4 regions of the Halalkalibacter lacteus genome follow, and region 2 is predicted to be linked to each of the others. Evidence: riboswitches for the same ligand, from Rfam matches in the RefSeq annotation. Region 2 holds a riboswitch; each other region holds the start of a gene.
The links. A riboswitch is a leader RNA that binds a small molecule or an ion and turns the genes downstream of it on or off. The one in region 2 is predicted to bind S-adenosylmethionine.
Positions count from the first base shown of each region.

Region 1: linked by a shared signal. The riboswitch ahead of SAZ04_RS07485 (methionine biosynthesis PLP-dependent protein) and the one ahead of SAZ04_RS18205 (peptide-methionine (S)-S-oxide reductase) in region 2 are both predicted to bind S-adenosylmethionine.
Region 3: linked by a shared signal. The riboswitch ahead of metK (methionine adenosyltransferase) and the one ahead of SAZ04_RS18205 (peptide-methionine (S)-S-oxide reductase) in region 2 are both predicted to bind S-adenosylmethionine.
Region 4: linked by a shared signal. The riboswitch ahead of SAZ04_RS09015 (homoserine dehydrogenase) and the one ahead of SAZ04_RS18205 (peptide-methionine (S)-S-oxide reductase) in region 2 are both predicted to bind S-adenosylmethionine.

Region 1 is NZ_JAWRVL010000007.1:158,143-162,496, reverse strand. It holds gene SAZ04_RS07500 (asparaginase) at 1-904, opposite strand, end outside; gene prsW (glutamic-type intramembrane protease PrsW) at 998-1,645, shown strand; gene SAZ04_RS07490 (hypothetical protein) at 1,709-1,870, shown strand; SAM riboswitch class I at 1,995-2,099, shown strand; gene SAZ04_RS07485 (methionine biosynthesis PLP-dependent protein) at 2,253-3,371, shown strand; gene SAZ04_RS07480 (bifunctional homocysteine S-methyltransferase/methylenetetrahydrofolate reductase) at 3,368-4,354, shown strand, end outside.
Region 2 is NZ_JAWRVL010000032.1:22,841-27,194, reverse strand. It holds gene SAZ04_RS18215 (FAD binding domain-containing protein) at 1-780, shown strand, start outside; gene SAZ04_RS18210 ((2Fe-2S)-binding protein) at 773-1,240, shown strand; SAM riboswitch class I at 1,518-1,632, shown strand; gene SAZ04_RS18205 (peptide-methionine (S)-S-oxide reductase) at 1,724-2,101, shown strand; TPP riboswitch at 2,233-2,345, shown strand; gene SAZ04_RS18200 (ABC transporter permease) at 2,407-3,192, shown strand; gene SAZ04_RS18195 (ABC transporter substrate-binding protein) at 3,205-4,248, shown strand; gene SAZ04_RS18190 (ABC transporter ATP-binding protein) at 4,268-4,354, shown strand, end outside.
Region 3 is NZ_JAWRVL010000035.1:18,693-23,046, reverse strand. It holds gene SAZ04_RS18795 (gamma carbonic anhydrase) at 1-58, shown strand, start outside; gene SAZ04_RS18790 (DUF1540 domain-containing protein) at 140-295, opposite strand; gene metK (methionine adenosyltransferase) at 528-1,733, opposite strand; SAM riboswitch class I at 1,896-2,007, opposite strand; gene SAZ04_RS18780 (hypothetical protein) at 2,259-2,633, opposite strand; gene pckA (phosphoenolpyruvate carboxykinase (ATP)) at 2,953-4,354, shown strand, end outside.
Region 4 is NZ_JAWRVL010000009.1:140,111-144,464, reverse strand. It holds RNA gene ssrS (6S RNA) at 38-215, opposite strand; gene SAZ04_RS09020 (hypothetical protein) at 359-664, shown strand; gene SAZ04_RS09015 (homoserine dehydrogenase) at 641-1,870, opposite strand; SAM riboswitch class I at 1,934-2,047, opposite strand; gene aspS (aspartate--tRNA ligase) at 2,158-3,945, opposite strand; gene hisS (histidine--tRNA ligase) at 3,947-4,354, opposite strand, start outside.

The DNA of each region.
Region 1 (4,354 bases), on a different contig from region 2:
TTAATCTTGCTTTTTGACCATTTAATCCATTTGTAAAAATGACACCCATATCCTTTAACGTACGACCTCCGCCCTCATATGCATAAATATCTTGAACGACTCCATTGAAGCAGCGAGAGACTAAGACGACAGGAATGTCTCGATTAATCAAACGGTTCAATGCAGGCACAATAGTTGGGGGGACGTTTCCTTGACCGAAGGCTTCGATAACAAGCCCATCTATGTGTGTTGATGCAATAGCGTCAACGATCGAATGATCCATACCAGTATAAGTTTTTAATAATGCCACCTTTTTTGTTATCTTCTTAACCGGGTAACATTCTCGCTTCGAAAGGGTGTGATGAAAGAAGACACCACGTTTTGTGACAATTCCAATCGGTCCATATTGTGGACTTTGAAAAGTAGCAATGTTACTTGAATGTGTTTTTGTTACGTTTTTTGCTGTGTGGATCTCATCATTCAATACGACGAGTACACCTTTACCTTGTGCATCTTCATTTGCTGCAACTCTTACAGAAGCTATTAAATTATGAGGGCCGTCAGCGCCAAGTTCGTTACTTGAACGCATAGCTCCAGTAATGATAACGGGAATATTCCAATCAAGTAAAAGGTCAAGTAAATAAGCTGTTTCCTCAAGTGTATCCGTTCCATGTGTGACAACAATACCGTCTAAATGATCTTCTTTTACTCTTTCTTTTAAGCGTTCTGCAAGATCAATCATTAAACTAGGGGTCATATGTGGTGATGGAATATTCAAATAATCGTCAACGATAACAGAGGCGATGCTTGATAGCGATTCGATAGTGGAATATAATGGATTTATCAAGTTTGGTTGCACGGCTCCTTGCTCATTTTCTTGCATCGCAATTGTGCCACCTGTATGTAAAACGAGAATTTTTTTCAAAAAGCACACCTCAAATTTAAGTTTTATAGAATAATATCATACCAGCTTAGAAATTAATTTTAAAGAGTAAAGCAATGGGAAAGGAAGAGCAAGTTGTTTGCAATTGTAACAGCAGCAATCGCTCCAGGAATGGCATTATTATCTTATTTCTATCTACGTAACCATTATACCACGAGTACAATAGCACTAGTATTTAGAACATTTTTGATAGGTGTGCTACTCGTTTTCCCAGTAATGGTCTTGCAATATGCGTTTACAACTGAAGGATATTTTAGTAATCCGTTCTCTAGGGCATTTATTTTATATGGGTTCGTGGAAGAGTTTTTCAAGTGGTTTCTTCTTTGGGTTTTTGCGTATCAACATGCAACTTTTGCGAGACGCTATGACGGAATTGTATTTGGTGTGTCGCTCTCGTTAGGATTTGCCACATTAGAAAATGTATTTTATTTAATAGCTAATGGACTTGAGACAGCATTTGGTCGAGCACTGCTTCCGGTTTCAAGCCATGCTCTATTTGGTGTTATAATGGGATACTATTTAGGAAGGGCGAAAATAGAAGGACAACAACGAGTGAAACATTTGACGTTGTCCCTTTGTTTTCCTATCATATTACATGGCGTATACGATTCTATTTTTATTGTATTTGATATGTATTTTTTAATTGGGTTGATTCCGTTTATGTTAGTACTATGGTGGGTAGCTTTAAATAAGGTAAAACGAGCTCACCATTTAGACGAATAATGAAAGAGTGAGTGATAAATAGTAATGGGGATAAGTGCATATTTATAGTAAAGGGTGATGATTATGGCAGAAGGACGTTATCGTATTGTTATTCGTTGTCCTGTTTGTGGCGAGAAATACATTTTACGTGGGAGACGAAACGAGAATGGAGAGTATGAGACTGGTTTTAAGCGTTGTGTTTGTGGGAATGAGGAGAATTTAAATATTGATGCAACACTAGAATAATTGGTAGTGTTTATAAAGGGATGATAACTAAATCTTGTATGAAAAAGCTTTTTTAGAAATTTTCACTTGCAAAATTGTATGAATTGTTGTAATTTTGATTAAACGCAAAAAACAATATTTGAATTTCTTATCAAGAGAGACGGAGGGACTGGCCCTATGATGTCTCAGCAACCAGCCTTTATAGGTCAGGTGCTAATTCCATCAAGTCTTTTGGCTTGAGAGATAAGAAGAAGTGAATGATTTATAAAAACCACCTTCTTCTTATATAATGAGGGTGGTTCTTTTTGTAGAAGATGAAAGAAAAGATATTATTTATACCTCAATCAGCGACAAATAGGTGAGAGAGGATCATGAAATGATTGAATTATTGGAGGTATGAAAGATGAACCGAGAAAAACTAGAAACGATTTTAGTGCAAATAGGAAACCGTTCTTCGGACCCGACTGGGACGATCAATACACCTGTTTATTTTTCAACAGCATATAGACACACTGGGATTGGGGAGTCGACTGGTTACGACTATGCTCGAACTGGAAATCCGACGAGGGAAGTGGTTGAAAATGCGATAGCTAAACTAGAAGAGGGGGATAGAGGATTTGCATGTAGTTCGGGTATGGCTGCCATCCAAACGGTGCTATCTCTCTTTGAACAAGGTGATGAAATTTTAGCTTCTCAAGATTTATACGGAGGGACATACCGTCTATTCGAACAAGGATGGAATCGCTGGGGCTTAACATTTTCCTTTGCTGATCCGAGGAAACTTGAGCAGTTTGAACGTTGTATCACCGATAAAACAAAAGCTTTATTTATTGAAACACCGACGAATCCACTGATGCAAGAAGCATCAATTCCAGACTTGGTTCAAATAGCCCAAAAATATGGATTGTTATTAATCGTTGACAATACATTCTACACTCCTTTGTTACAACAACCACTTGTTGATGGGGCAGATATCGTTATTCATAGTGCCTCGAAATATTTAGGAGGGCATAATGATGTGATTGCTGGGTTAATTGTCGCTAAGGGAGAAGAGTTATGTGAAAGAATTGGGTATTATCATAATGGAATTGGAGCGATTTTATCTGCGTTTGATTCATATCTTTTAACTCGAGGCATGAAAACACTTGCGATTCGTATGGATAAACATGAAGAAAATGCAAAAGCGATTGTTACATACTTAAATGAGCAAGAAAGCGTGACCGATGTCCTTTACCCAGGTAAGGGAGGCATGGTCTCATTTCGTATCTTACATGAGCAATGGGTGAATCCATTTTTGCAGCAGTTGAAACTTGTCTCTTTTGCAGAAAGTTTAGGGGGGGTCGAAAGCTTGATGACTTATCCTGCTACGCAAACGCATATGGATATTCCTGAAGATATTCGAATAGCAAATGGAGTTTGTAATCGTCTTTTGCGGTTTTCTGTTGGGATAGAACGGGCTGAAGATTTAATTGCAGATCTTGACCAGGCATTCCGGTATGTAAAAGAGGAGGGCGACGAATGAAATTACTAGAACAATTAGCCACGCGGGTTTTAATTGGGGACGGTGCTATGGGAACTTTGCTTTATGAGCAAGGCGTTGATCAGTGCTTTGAAGAGGTGAATATAACTGACCCTGAAAAAATTGTGAATGCTCATAGAAAATATGTAGAAGCTGGCGCGGATGTAGTACAAACCAATACATATGCAGCCAATCAATTAAAACTTGAGAAATACGGTCTTAATAAACAAGTTCAGACAATCAATCAGACGGCTGTAAACTTAGCTAGACAAGCAGCAAAAAAGTCAGCATTTGTAGTCGGAACTGTTGGTGGAATAAGAAGGTTTCAACTTGAAGAATGGAGTTTGCGCGAAATTGAAGTTGCTTTTTCTGAGCAAATGAATGAACTATTGTATGAGGGTGTCGATGGACTTTTACTTGAAACATTTTATGATTTAGAGGAAGCAAAAATGGCAACGAGTCTAGCTAGAAAGCTAACTAATTTACCGATAATTGTCAATCTTTCAATAGGTGAAGTTGGTGTCATGAACGGTGGTATAGCTGTTTCTAATGCGTTTGATCAGCTTATAGCAGTAGGAGCGAATGTTGTCGGGTTGAATTGCCGGACAGGTCCATTTCATATGCTTCGCTCATTTGAAACGATGCCTTTACCGAAGGAGGCCTTTCTATCAGCCTACCCGAATGCAAGTTTGCCTGATTACAGAGATGGGCGAGTGTTCTATCAATCGAATGCTGATTACTTTCAAGCGATGGGGGAACAATTTATTAAACAAGGTGTACGCTTATTAGGTGGGTGCTGCGGGACAACACCGGAACATATTGAGGCGTTTGCAAAAGTAAAATCTGTTACGAAACCGGTCACTAGTAAAACGGTCCGTCCACTTGTAGCGGTGAGAGAAGCGATTCACATTCCGCGGAAACAAACGCCGTTACCAGAAATTGTGAAAGAACGTAAATCTGTTATTGTTGAGTTAGATCCCCCGAAA
Region 2 (4,354 bases):
CAATCATTGGATGAACAAGGAAAAGAACCTATCTATTTTTCAGGCGGGACAGAAGTGATAACATTAGGAAGGGTTAATCAAATTATTACGGGTGCTGTCATTGATATTAAAGGAATTCTTGAGTGTCTTGTGCTAAAAAAAAATGAGAATAAAGTTATTATAGGAGCAGCACAATCTTTGACAAAGATCCGTGAGGTGCAATTATTCCCATTTTTAAGCAAAGCAATAGTGGAAATTGCTGACCATACCGCGCGGAATAAAATCACCTTAGGTGGAAATATTTGTGCAAACATTATTTACAGAGAAACTGTGTTGCCGCTTTTATTAACAAATAGTCAGGTCGTAATCGCGAGTCATAATGGCTTAAAACAGCTTCCTATAAACGAAGTGTTTAATCAGAAATTAAAATTAGAAAAAGGGGAGTTCCTTGTTCAAACAATTACAGAACAGAGCGAGGTTGATTTGCCTTTTCTTTGTGTGAAAAAGCGGAGACAGTGGGATGTTGGATATCCACTGTTAACAGTTGCGGCACTTACTAGCAATGAATACATCAAAGTGGCTTTTAGCGGGCTGTGTTCATTTCCTTTTCGTAATCAGTTAATAGAAGAAAGTTTAAATAATAAACAATTATCTAAAGAAACAAGAATTGAAGAAGCGATACAACGAATCCCTGCACCTATTCTCGATGATGTTCAAGGTTCTGCAGAATACCGGCAGTTTGTATTGAAGAATACGTTGCTTGATGTATTAGATGCATGGGAAGGAGAGGGAAATGCATAAAAGTGAAATGACATTAAATATAAATGGTGAAGATCGTACGATATATGCACGATATGCGGATACATTATTATATGTTCTACGCGCGGAGCTAGGGTTAACCGGGGCAAAACCTGGCTGTTTAAATGGTGATTGTGGTGCTTGTACCATTGATATAGACGGGGATTCAATGAAGTCATGTTTAATGCTTGCTGTTGAGGCAGTAGATAAAAAAGTTACAACGGTGGAAGGGCTTAAAAACGCTCCAATTCAATCGCAGTTTATTGAAAAGTTTGCGTTCCAATGTGGCTATTGTACGCCTGGATTTATTATGAATTGCAATTCATTAATTCAAAAGTATCCAAATGCAGATGATACGATAATTAAGGATTGGTTAGAATCTAATATTTGCCGTTGTACAGGGTATCAAGAAATTAAAGAGGCTATAACATCAGTGTTATCAAGTCCCCATAAGAATCTATAGGCTTTTCTATGTTCAAAATAATAAAACCATTAAATCTGTATTACTTCATCAATTGTTGGGATACTAATTTAGTAATTATTATTAGGAGGTTAAGCAGGATAATCCATAGTTTTACTAACTAATTTTCTTTTTATCTGTAATAATCAAGCGCATTTCTCTATTAGAGAGGGCAACTTTTATCATTATTTTTAAAATATTACTTGAATTTTAGCTAAGTGGTTGATAAGATTAGTAACAATAAAGTTGTTAAAGAATAAAAAATTAAATAGCGATAAACTTCTTATCCAGAGTGGTAGAGGGACAGGCCCTATGAAACCCGGCAACCATCAAGTCAAAATATTGACTTGAACGGTGCTAATTCCTGCAAAGGTGTTACCTTTGAAAGATGAGAGCAATGTATTTAATCATACTAACCTCTCTTTAAATTAAAGAGAGGTTTTTTTGAATGGATGAGAGGCTTATCGCTCAGGAGGAGCGATAATAATGGAAAAAGCAGTGTTTGGTGCAAGTGAGTTTTTCAGTCAAAAAGCGTTTATTACAGTTTTTCGTGGTATTGAATATGTTCAAATAGGGCATTTAAAACGGGCAAATGTAGATCTAGTAGAAATATGGTTTGATCCTTGGAAAGTATCCTATAACGAATTATTAGATTTGTTTTTTGACTTGCATGACCCAATAATTAGAGAAGGTCAGCAAGTTAAAAATCAATCATTCATTTTCTTTTCTACTATTAATCAATTAACAATAGCTAAACAAAAGAAAAACGAACTAAAACATATTTTAAAAGATGAAATTATTACAGAAATTACCCCAGTATGGAAACATATTACTAGCTTGGAAGAGATCAAACGAATATCCTAATTAAACTTCACATGAAAGAATACTTAAGTTAACTGTGAAGCAATTACACGACGAGTAATCTTGTTCAGTTGGAAAGAACGGAATATTGCTGTAATTCAGAATGTGTGTTACGCTTTCGAAGGAAAAATTATGAAAATTAATAGGGGAGCTATGAGGCTGGCTGAGAGGATATTCCGATGAAGATATCGACCCTTTAAACCTGATCTGGGTAATGCCTGCGGAGGGATGTTTATTAGAATTACGTGTGATATGTAAGTCTACACGCCTCTGTGGTGTGTAGGCTTTTTTTGCGAAAGGAGGTATACATGGTTTCTTTACGTCAGTTTGTCCGTTCAGCTGCACCTGCGATCAGCGCTATTTTAATTTTTCTCGTGGTATGGGAAGTGGCTGTTAGGATTTGGGAGATTGAAAACTGGATTTTACCAGCTCCCAGTTTGATTGTTCATACGTTGTTTCAAACGTGGCACCTATTACCGGAACATATTTGGATGACTTCGAAAGAGGCGCTGCTTGGTTTCTTATTAGGCATTGCGGTTGCGTTAGTGATGGCCTTTATATTAGATATCTCGCCGTTTTTACGTAAAAGTTTTTATCCAATTCTCTTATTCTCGCAAACGATTCCTATTATTGCGATTGCCCCCTTGCTTATTATTTGGTTTGGGTACGGAATTCTTCCTAAGGTGCTTGTCGTAGCTTTAGTGACTTTTTTTCCGGTTGTCGTTAGTGTAGTTGAGGGACTGCAATCAAGTGATCGTGATATGATTCGGCTTGTCAGATCAATGGGAGGGTCATTTTGGCAGGTGTTTTATTCTGTTCGATTCCCACACGCGCTTCCTTATCTATTTACAGGGTTGAGAATCGGAGCGACTTATAGTGTGTTAGCAGCTGTTATTTCAGAGTGGGTCGGTGCAAGTTCTGGGTTAGGGATTTATTTAATAAAAGCTCAAAGCTCGTTTGCAACAGACAAAGTTTTCGTCGTTATTGTATTAATTTCACTATTAAGCTGCCTGTTATTTTTAGTTGTTGTTTTCCTAGGTAGAGTTATGATGCCGTGGAAACATAAGTCTCACAAATATAAAAAAATGAATTGAGGAGAGAATTCGATGTTAAAGAAAGTAAGTACCTTTTTGTTATTGATCATCATGCTTGTTTTAGTTGGTTGCAATCAAGTAGAAGAGTCAAGTCAAGGTGAAGAAGTGGAGACGGAAATCGAATCAGAAGCTGGGGGAGAGGTGCAGGTTGAATCTTCAGAATTAGTTGAAGCGACCTTTATGTTAGATTGGGTACCGAACACGAATCATACCGGTATTTATGTCGCCAAAGAAAAAGGATTCTTTGAAGAAGAAGGAATTGATTTAACGATTATCGAACCTGCGATGGAAGGTGCTGTACCAATTGTTGCGGCAGGACAAGCTGATTTTGGGATCGGATCTCAAACTGGTGTTACTATTGCTAGATCAAAAGATATTCCAGTCGTTTCGATCGCAGCTGTGATTCAGGAGCATACATCTGGTTTTGCTTCTCCAGTTGAAAAAGAGATTGCATCACCAGAGGATTTTGAAGGGAAAACATATGGCGGTTTTGGTGGTGCTGAGGAAGAGGCAATTTTGAACACGGTTTTAAATCAGCATCAGGTAGATCCTTCAACTGTTGAAAATGTCATTGTTGGTTCAGCTGACTTTTTTGCAAATACGAAGAGAGACATTGATTTTCAATGGATTTTTTATGGTTGGACGGGGATTGAAGCGGAAGTTCGTGGTGAAGACATTAATATGATTTATCTTAAAGATATTGATCCTGTCTTTAACTATTATTCTCCTGTTATTTTTAGCAGCGATGCTGTCATTGAAGAGAAGCCTGAGCTAGTTGAAAAATTTGTAAGAGCTGTGTCAAAAGGATATGAATTTGCGATTGAACAACCAGAGGAAGCAGCAGAGATGTTAATTGCGGCTACCCCGGAAACAGATGAAGAACTTATTCGTGCGTCACAAAATTGGCTAAGCCCTCGTTATCAAGGGGGTGCAGAAAAGTGGGGCATTCAAAGTGAAGACATTTGGGATAATTTTTCCTCTTGGATGCTTGAGGCTGGACTAATTGAAACAGAAGTATCGACTGAAGAAGCGATGACAAATAAATTCTTACCTTAATGAGAAATTAGGAGTGTATATGGAACTAAGCATTCGCAATCTGCAGCATTCGTTTGGCGGGGAACCCGTTATTAAAGGAATAAACCTGTCTCTTCAAAAAGGAGAG
Region 3 (4,354 bases), on a different contig from region 2:
TGAATATGTAGAAAAAGGGCAATATTATAAACAACTCAAAGAAGAAATGAAAAATTAGTTGCTGTATGAATAAGATTGATTATTATTATCAATAATAGAAAAAGAAAAGAGCGAGTGCGTCGCTCTTTTTCTTTCACGATTAATGTTGTGCTTCAAATGTTTTACAATCCGTTTCTTCTTGTTTCTCTGCTTCTTTACCCGTATGACTTACCACATAAATTTTGTCTGCATCACACTGGTTACCTTGAGACCAATATACACAGTTATTCACTTCACATAACACATCTTGTGCCATATCACTCACCCCCTCTTACTTACATTTTGGCCAAAAGGGGTAAAAGCCATACAAAAGGACTCGTAAAAAAAGCGAGTCCTTTTGTATGGCTTTTTAGACATTCCAGTCTGTTAATGCGTTATCTCGGTCAGTTCCTATATTTTTCCGGTCAATTGCTCGTGTTTTCCGGTCATTCTAACCTCTAAGTAAAAGAAGAGACAGTCTCTCACATGAGCCTGCCTCTTCTAATTTCTTATAGTTCAGCTTGCTCTTTTAAAGCAGTTGCCTTATCTGTTTGCTCCCAAGGTAATTCCACATCTGTACGACCGAAGTGACCGTATGCTGCTGTTTGCTTGTAGATAGGACGACGAAGGTCGAGCATTTTAATAATTCCAGCCGGACGAAGATCAAAGTTGTCTCGAACAAGCGTAACAAGAGATTCTTCAGATACTTTGCCCGTTCCAAATGTATCAATTGAAATAGATACTGGGCGCGCGACACCAATTGCATAAGCTAGTTGAACTTCACATTTATCAGCAAGGCCTGCAGCAACAATGTTTTTTGCTACGTAACGAGCTGCATACGCACCGGAGCGGTCAACCTTTGTAGCATCCTTACCAGAGAATGCTCCTCCACCGTGACGAGCATAGCCACCGTATGTATCAACGATGATTTTACGTCCCGTTAGACCAGCATCGCCTTGAGGTCCACCAATGACGAAGCGACCAGTTGGATTAATGAAATACTTAGTATTCTCATCGATCAGTTCTTGTGGAACGACCGGATTAATCACATATTCTTTTAAATTACGTTGTATTTGTTCAAGTGTTACTTCTGGATGGTGCTGCGTAGAAATAACAATTGTATCAATACGTACAGGTTTTCCATCTTCATCATATTCTACAGTCACCTGCGTTTTTCCATCAGGACGAAGGTATGGTAGAATTTCATCTTTACGTACTTTAGTTAGACGACGCGCAATTTTATGGCTTAATGAAATCGGGAGCGGCATAAGCTCTTTTGTTTCATTGTTGGCATACCCAAACATAAGACCTTGATCACCAGCACCAATTGCTTCAATTTCTTCATCTGTCATTTGTCCTTCACGTGCTTCAAGTGCTTGGTTCACACCTTGAGCAATATCAGCTGATTGTTCATCAATTGATGTAAGGACCGCACACGTTTCATAGTCAAAACCATATTTCGCACGAGTATAACCAATTCCTTTAATTGTTTCACGGACAATTTTTGGAATGTCCACATACGTACTAGTTGTAATTTCTCCAGCTACTAATACGAGTCCTGTTGTTACCGACGTTTCACACGCAACACGGGCGTTTGGATCATTTGTTAAAATTGCATCAAGAATAGCATCGGAAATTTGATCACAAATTTTATCAGGATGCCCTTCTGTTACAGATTCTGACGTAAATAAACGTCTGCTTTTCAATTCTGTCATACTAATCATTTCCTCCTTTAAACACTGCTACTTTCCTAGCATGTATCTTTCTTTGAGACGGCACTCATGCCCCACCGAATGGGAAATACCTACCTGTAAAGACGTATAAACGATAAAAACCCTTTTCCTAAAGAGGAAAAGGGTTGAATGTTTACCTTTAGCCTCTTATCGTTCAAGACAAATGCCTTGCAGGTTAGCACCTTTTCACTCATGGCTACAAGTGTTGGTTGCTGGGCTTCTTCGGGCCTGTCCCTCCGCCTACTCAGGATAAGAGTATCCGTTCGACGCATATCATATCGCACATGTCGTATGCTGTCAACCTGTTCACACTAAAATGATTAGCAAAGAGAGGGGAATCTTTTTTTGATTGTCCTACGCCAGAATACGTTTGACCATCCTCTGAACTAGCATAGTCACTCTAATACTATAGTGTGTAAGCTATTTTTCGAATCTATGCTCCGTGTTCCCCTCACCTTAATAAAGAGGAAACTGAAAAAGGTAAAAATCGATCTTTTTCCGCTCCTCCTAATAAGGTGTATCATCTCGTCTACGCTCTGGATCCTCCTGACGTTGACGTTGCAATTCTTCACGCTGCTTGCGCTCTTGCTCTCGTTCCTGCTCTTGCCTTATGTCTTCTCTTAGTTGCATTCTCATCAGTTCATTTTCATTATCTCTCGGTTTCACTTGACTATACACACCACTTGCGGTCAGCCCGATTATCAAAGCCATTAAAACTTGCTCTCCCCATTCTCTTGGGATAAACCAAAGTATACCAGCTATACCAATTGCCAAAAGAGCCCGATACTGCTTTTCAACACCAAATGCATTTCCGATCACAGTTACAAGAGCTGCAACAACTGCGGAAACTGTCGCCAAATCAAGCATTGATACTTGGTCCAAACACAAACGCCTCCTTTCCTTCCTTTTAGCTACATCGTATGCATAGAAACTAAAAATAGGAACGTCATTCGTATTTACACTTATCATTCTTCCTTGCTTACATGACCCAACTTTTAAGAAGTGACTTGATGAAGCGCCCCCTCTGAAAGGGGCGATGAAAGAATAGGCTCACGCTTGTTTTTATAAAGATGTTTGATTCACTAGCACATTTGAAAAAATTTTATAATAGTATAGACTATTAAACTTAATGTGTTATACTAATAAACAAGTTTTATAAAAAATGGTAACTAATTTATGTAAAAGAAAGGATTTTGCGACAATGGAAACAATAAGCCTAAAATCAGAATTAGCCAATTTAGTGAATCAAGACAATGTTCACCTTAATCTACCAATCTCCTCACTAATCGAAAAATCTTTAATACGTGGTGAAGGGACATTGACTTCAACAGGTGCACTTAGTGTTGAAACTGGCGCGTACACAGGGCGTTCCCCTCTGGACAAATTCATTGTCAAAGAATCATGTGTTGTAGACAAGATTGACTGGGGAACTGTGAACCAACCAATTGAGAAAGAAGTCTTCACCTCTCTATACCATAAAGTAATCGAACATCTAGGTAACCGCAAGGAACTGTTTGTCTCTGATGGGTATGCAGGTGCAGACGATTTATACCGCTTACCTTTAAAAGTAATCAACGAATTCGCGTGGCACCAAGTGTTTGCTCGCCAACTATTTATTAGGCCAACAGAAATAAAATATAATAATGAAAAGAAGGCCTTCACGATTGTTTCAGCACCATCGTTTAAAGCAAATCCAGCCATTGATGGCACTCGTTCCGAAGCATTTGTTATTGTGTCATTTGAAGAACGTATTGTTTTAATAGGTGGTACAGAATATGCAGGCGAGATGAAAAAGTCGATTTTCTCCATTATGAACTACTTACTTCCAGAGCAAGACGTCCTGTCGATGCACTGTTCAGCAAATACGAGCAATGAAGGAGATGTAGCTTTATTTTTCGGATTATCTGGCACAGGAAAGACAACGCTTTCAGCAGATCCACATCGATCATTAATCGGTGATGATGAGCATGGCTGGTCAAGTACTGGTGTGTTTAATATCGAGGGTGGTTGTTACGCAAAATGCATTAACCTCACAGAGGAGAAAGAGCCTCAAATCTGGAATGCAATCCGTTTCGGTTCTGTTCTTGAAAATGTCATTCTAAATAAGCAGACAGGCCAACCAGATTATCATAATACTTGTTTAACAGAAAATACGAGAGCTGCTTATCCACTTGAGGCTATTCCAAACGCATTAGCACCAAGTGTAGCTGGACACCCCAACACGATCATCTTTCTTACAGCTGATGCATTTGGTGTTCTACCGCCTATTAGTAAGCTAACAAAAGAACAGGCAATGTACCACTTCTTGTCTGGATACACGAGTAAGTTAGCTGGAACCGAGCGTGGCGTGACATCGCCAGAAGCAACCTTCTCAACTTGTTTTGGTGCACCATTTTTACCGCTCCCAGCTGCTCGTTATGCAGAAATGTTAGGGGAAAAGATTGAAATGCATCATGTCGATGTATACCTTGTAAATACAGGCTGGTCTGGTGGTTCATTTGGAGTAGGCGAACGAATGAACTTAAAATATACGCGTGCAATGGTTCAAGCTGCTCTATCAGGAGAATTACGGACAGTAGAAACTGTTACAGATTCTATCTTTG
Region 4 (4,354 bases), on a different contig from region 2:
TATAAAAGAAGTTGTTCCTTATTCATCATATAAAGTAAGAAATCCCAATAATGCCGTTTTACTTATAGTTTTGAACCTGCTCCTATGCAGGTGGGTGCTCTGTACAAATGATCTTACTTCCCTACAAGAAGGCTTGTAATTACATTTACAACGCAAGCTCCCGTCCAAATTCTGTTGGCTCAAAACGTAGATGCATACGTACATCTTAGGAAATCTTACTTGCTTACATACATTCTATCAAGACTAAATTAGAAAGTCAATTACATAATCAGAATATTCAGCTATATAATGATTTGGTAATTTCTCATTCCCTATGTTACAGTTTAGCTAATAATTATTAATGTGAGGTGAGCCTTGTATGAATCTACTCGCTAGTCAAAGATGTGTTGAAATTCACCAAGAAATCGGTTGGACCGAAAAGCGTATCATTGAAACATCATTCGACATGAAATTATTTGATAACAAGCTAATTGTCAAAGATGATACATTCGAGTTAACTTCAATCTTTGACATTTCTTATCGAAAAAAGCCAGAACTAAACGCAATGGGTTTTTTGTATTTACACACGAACCGCGGTGTTCGAACTTATTATATTAAAGATGATGCCTATCCATTAGTAAGTGCCTATCAAAAGCTTAAATCAGAACGCCCCGAATTGCGCTGAATGAATTGTCTTTTCTCGTTTCCTTGTCGATATATCACCATAAATAGGATACATTTCAAAAGGGGATGAGTGGTTACTTGGTACAATCCAACCTTCCCCCTCATGATGAGCATATGTATCAATCACAGCAATTCCCGCTTGCTTTACCCATTCCAATGCTTTATTTCGTTCTGAATGATTGATGAATACGAAAGCATGCGTAAAGGACTCCTCCATATCCCATTTTTCTTCTTTTGTATTTCTCCATGCACTTGTACTTCGTTCATGGAAAATAAAATCTTCAACCATGCTATTTGCTGTAGCTTCTTTTCCTGCTCCTGGTCCAAGAAAAAGAAGTTGATCAATGGATTCACCCTCTAAAGAAATTCCATTCGTAACCCCTCTGACGTTCGCTAACGGTTCAATTGGTGATAAAAATGCCGGAGTCACACGACCTTTCACCCCTGATTCGCCTCTCCATGCTTCAGCAACTAACTTCACTTTAAAACCAAGACGCTCTCCCACTTCAACATGCCAATCTTCAATGCTTGATACACCTTTTCGATAGAATGATGTAACAGGTGACCACTTTCCAAAACATAGACGACTTAGAATCCGAATTTTATACCAGGCATCAAACCCTTCAATATCATCTGTAGGATCAGCTTCAGCATACCCTAGTTCTTGCGCCTCCAATAACACTTCAGTAAAGCAACGATGATTTTCAATCATTTCAGTTAACATATAATTGGTTGTTCCATTTAAGATCCCAGATACTCTAGTTATAGGTGTAGTCGTAAGAGTTCCTTTTAACGAGTTAATAATCGGGATTCCTCCTGCAACTGCTGCTTCATAGCCATAATAAGTAGAGTGGGCAGTTGCTAGCTGCTCAAGAATTTCTCCCTTTTCAGCCACTAGTTTCTTATTTGCACTAATTACCGGTACCCCTTTTTCTAACCACTTTGCGGTATATGAGAAAGCTGGTTCAATCCCACCAATCGCTTCAAAAATAACATCAAATTTAGCTATTCCACAAAACTCTTCCCAGCTAGTTGTCACAAATGCATCGACTTTCTCAGCTCGCCGCTTTTGTTTATCCTTTACCAATATCGCTGAAATTTCAATATCTTTTTTTAGTAATTGCTTGATTTGGTCTTTAGTCTGTAGCAATCGTTCATATACACCACTACCAACTGTTCCAAATCCTATTAAACCTATTCGTATCATCTCATGTCCCTCTCTCTCTATAAAACAAAAAACCTCTCCTGATAAGGAAAGGTTTTTTGCCTTCACTTATCTTCCAGAATAAAATCATTCTGCTGAAAGTAGCACCTTTTTTGCATGGCTTGCAAAAAGGTTGCCGGGCTTCGACGGGTCAGTTCCCTCCACCACTCTTGATAAGTTTGAATATTCAAACGTTCAAATTCTATTAACAATGATTATACGTTACCTATTGCCTTCTGTCAAACTAATTTATTCTTGTTCGAAGAGGTAAACTCACCTTTTCGGACCTCTTACACATTTACCTTTTCTGTCTTCTTACCAATAATGGATAAATTTAGATCAATTAACTGTTCGACGCTCACTTCACCAGGTGCATTGGTTAATAAGCAGCTTGCACTTGCTGTTTTCGGGAAAGCTATTGTATCACGTAAATTCGTACGACCAGCTAAAAGCATAATAAGACGATCCAAACCTAACGCAATCCCTCCATGTGGCGGAGTGCCGTATTCAAATGCTTCTAACAAGAAGCCAAATTGTTCACGCGCCTCTTCCTCAGAGAACCCAAGTGCTGTAAACATTTGCCCTTGAATATCACTTTGGTAAATACGTTGAGAGCCACCACCAAGCTCATATCCATTTAAAACAAGATCATAAGCATTGGCTCGTGCACTTCCTGGATCAGTTGCAAGAAGTTCTATATCTTCTTTTATTGGGCTTGTGAATGGATGATGCAAAGCTACATAACGTTTTGCCTCTTCATCGTATTCAACAAGTGGGAAATCAACAACCCAAAGGAAGTTATATTGGCTTTGATCAATCAAGTCAAACTGTTTACCAAACTTCAAGCGCAATGCACCAAGACTATCAAATACAACTTGCTTCTTGTCTGCCCCAAAGAACAGAAGGTCTCCCGTTTCTGCACCTAATGCTTCTTGAAGAGCAGTTGCTACATCCTCATCAAAGAACTTAGCAATTGGACCTTTAAGCCCTTCTTCTTCAACTTTTAGCCATGCTAAACCTTTTGCACCATATTGTTTCACAAAATCAGTAAGAGCATCGATTTCTTTACGCGATAGCTTGTCTGCTCCACCTTTCAAGTTTAATCCCTTAACTGTACCACCAGAAGCTAGTGCACTTTGGAATACTTTAAACTCTGAATCCTTCACAACATCAGACAGTTCTACTAACTCCAAACCAAAACGAAGGTCAGGTTTGTCTGAACCAAAGCGATTCATTGCTTCATCATACGTAAGACGAGGGAACGGCAATGATACTTCAATCCCTTTTGTTTCCTTCATAATTTTCGCCATCATTTTTTCTGTCATTGCAAGCAAGTCTTCTTTATCCATGAATGATGTTTCGATATCGACTTGTGTAAATTCAGGTTGACGATCCGCACGAAGATCCTCATCACGGAAACAGCGAACAATTTGATAATAACGTTCAAAACCAGATACCATTAACAATTGCTTAAAGAGCTGCGGCGATTGTGGCAACGCGTAAAACTCACCATGATGTACACGGCTTGGTACAAGATAATCACGAGCTCCCTCTGGTGTACTTTTCGTTAGCATTGGCGTTTCAATTTCCATGAAAGCTTCTTCATCAAGGAAGTCACGTATTAACTTCGTCGTACGGTAACGTAACTTAAACGTCTCTTGCATATCAGGACGACGAAGGTCAAGATATCGATATTTTAAACGAACATCTTCTGATGCATCTGTATCTGCTTCAATTTGAAAAGGTAGAGGCTTCGACGCATTTAAGATACTCATTTTATCAACATGGATCTCAATTGAACCTGTTTCAATTTTTTCATTTACTGTTTTCGGATCCCTAACAACGACTTGTCCCTCTACCTCAATGACATATTCATTCCTTACTCGTTCTGCCACAGCAAGTGCTTCTTGGTTTACTTCAGGACTAAAGACAACTTGAACAATACCAGATCGATCACGAACATCTAAAAAAATAACTTGACCTAAATCCCGTCGTCTTTGTACCCACCCTTTTAATTGTACTCGTTCTCCTGCATGTTCTTCGCGTAGCATTCCACAGTGATGTGTTCTTCCTATCATCCTACTTACCTCCTAAGGTTTTCTCTTTAATATGATCAATAAATGTTTCTAGCTCTATTTGTACCTGTTCTCCTGTTTCCATGTCTTTCACATTAATGACTCCATGAGTAAGTTCATCATCTCCAAGGATTGCTGTGAAACGTGCTTGTAAGCGATCAGCTGCTTTAAACTGAGCTTTCATCTTCTTATCTAGATAATCTTTATCAGCACTAACACCTGCACTTCTAAGGTTATACAGGAGTTCAACAGTCTTTTCTTTTGCCGCATCACCCAATGAAACTAGATAGCAGTCTAACTTCGGAGCAACAGGAATTGCTTGTTCTTGTGCTTTTAATGCCATAATGACACGCTCAATACTAAAAGCAAAACCAATTCCAGGAGTCGATGGACCACCAATTTCCTCAACAAG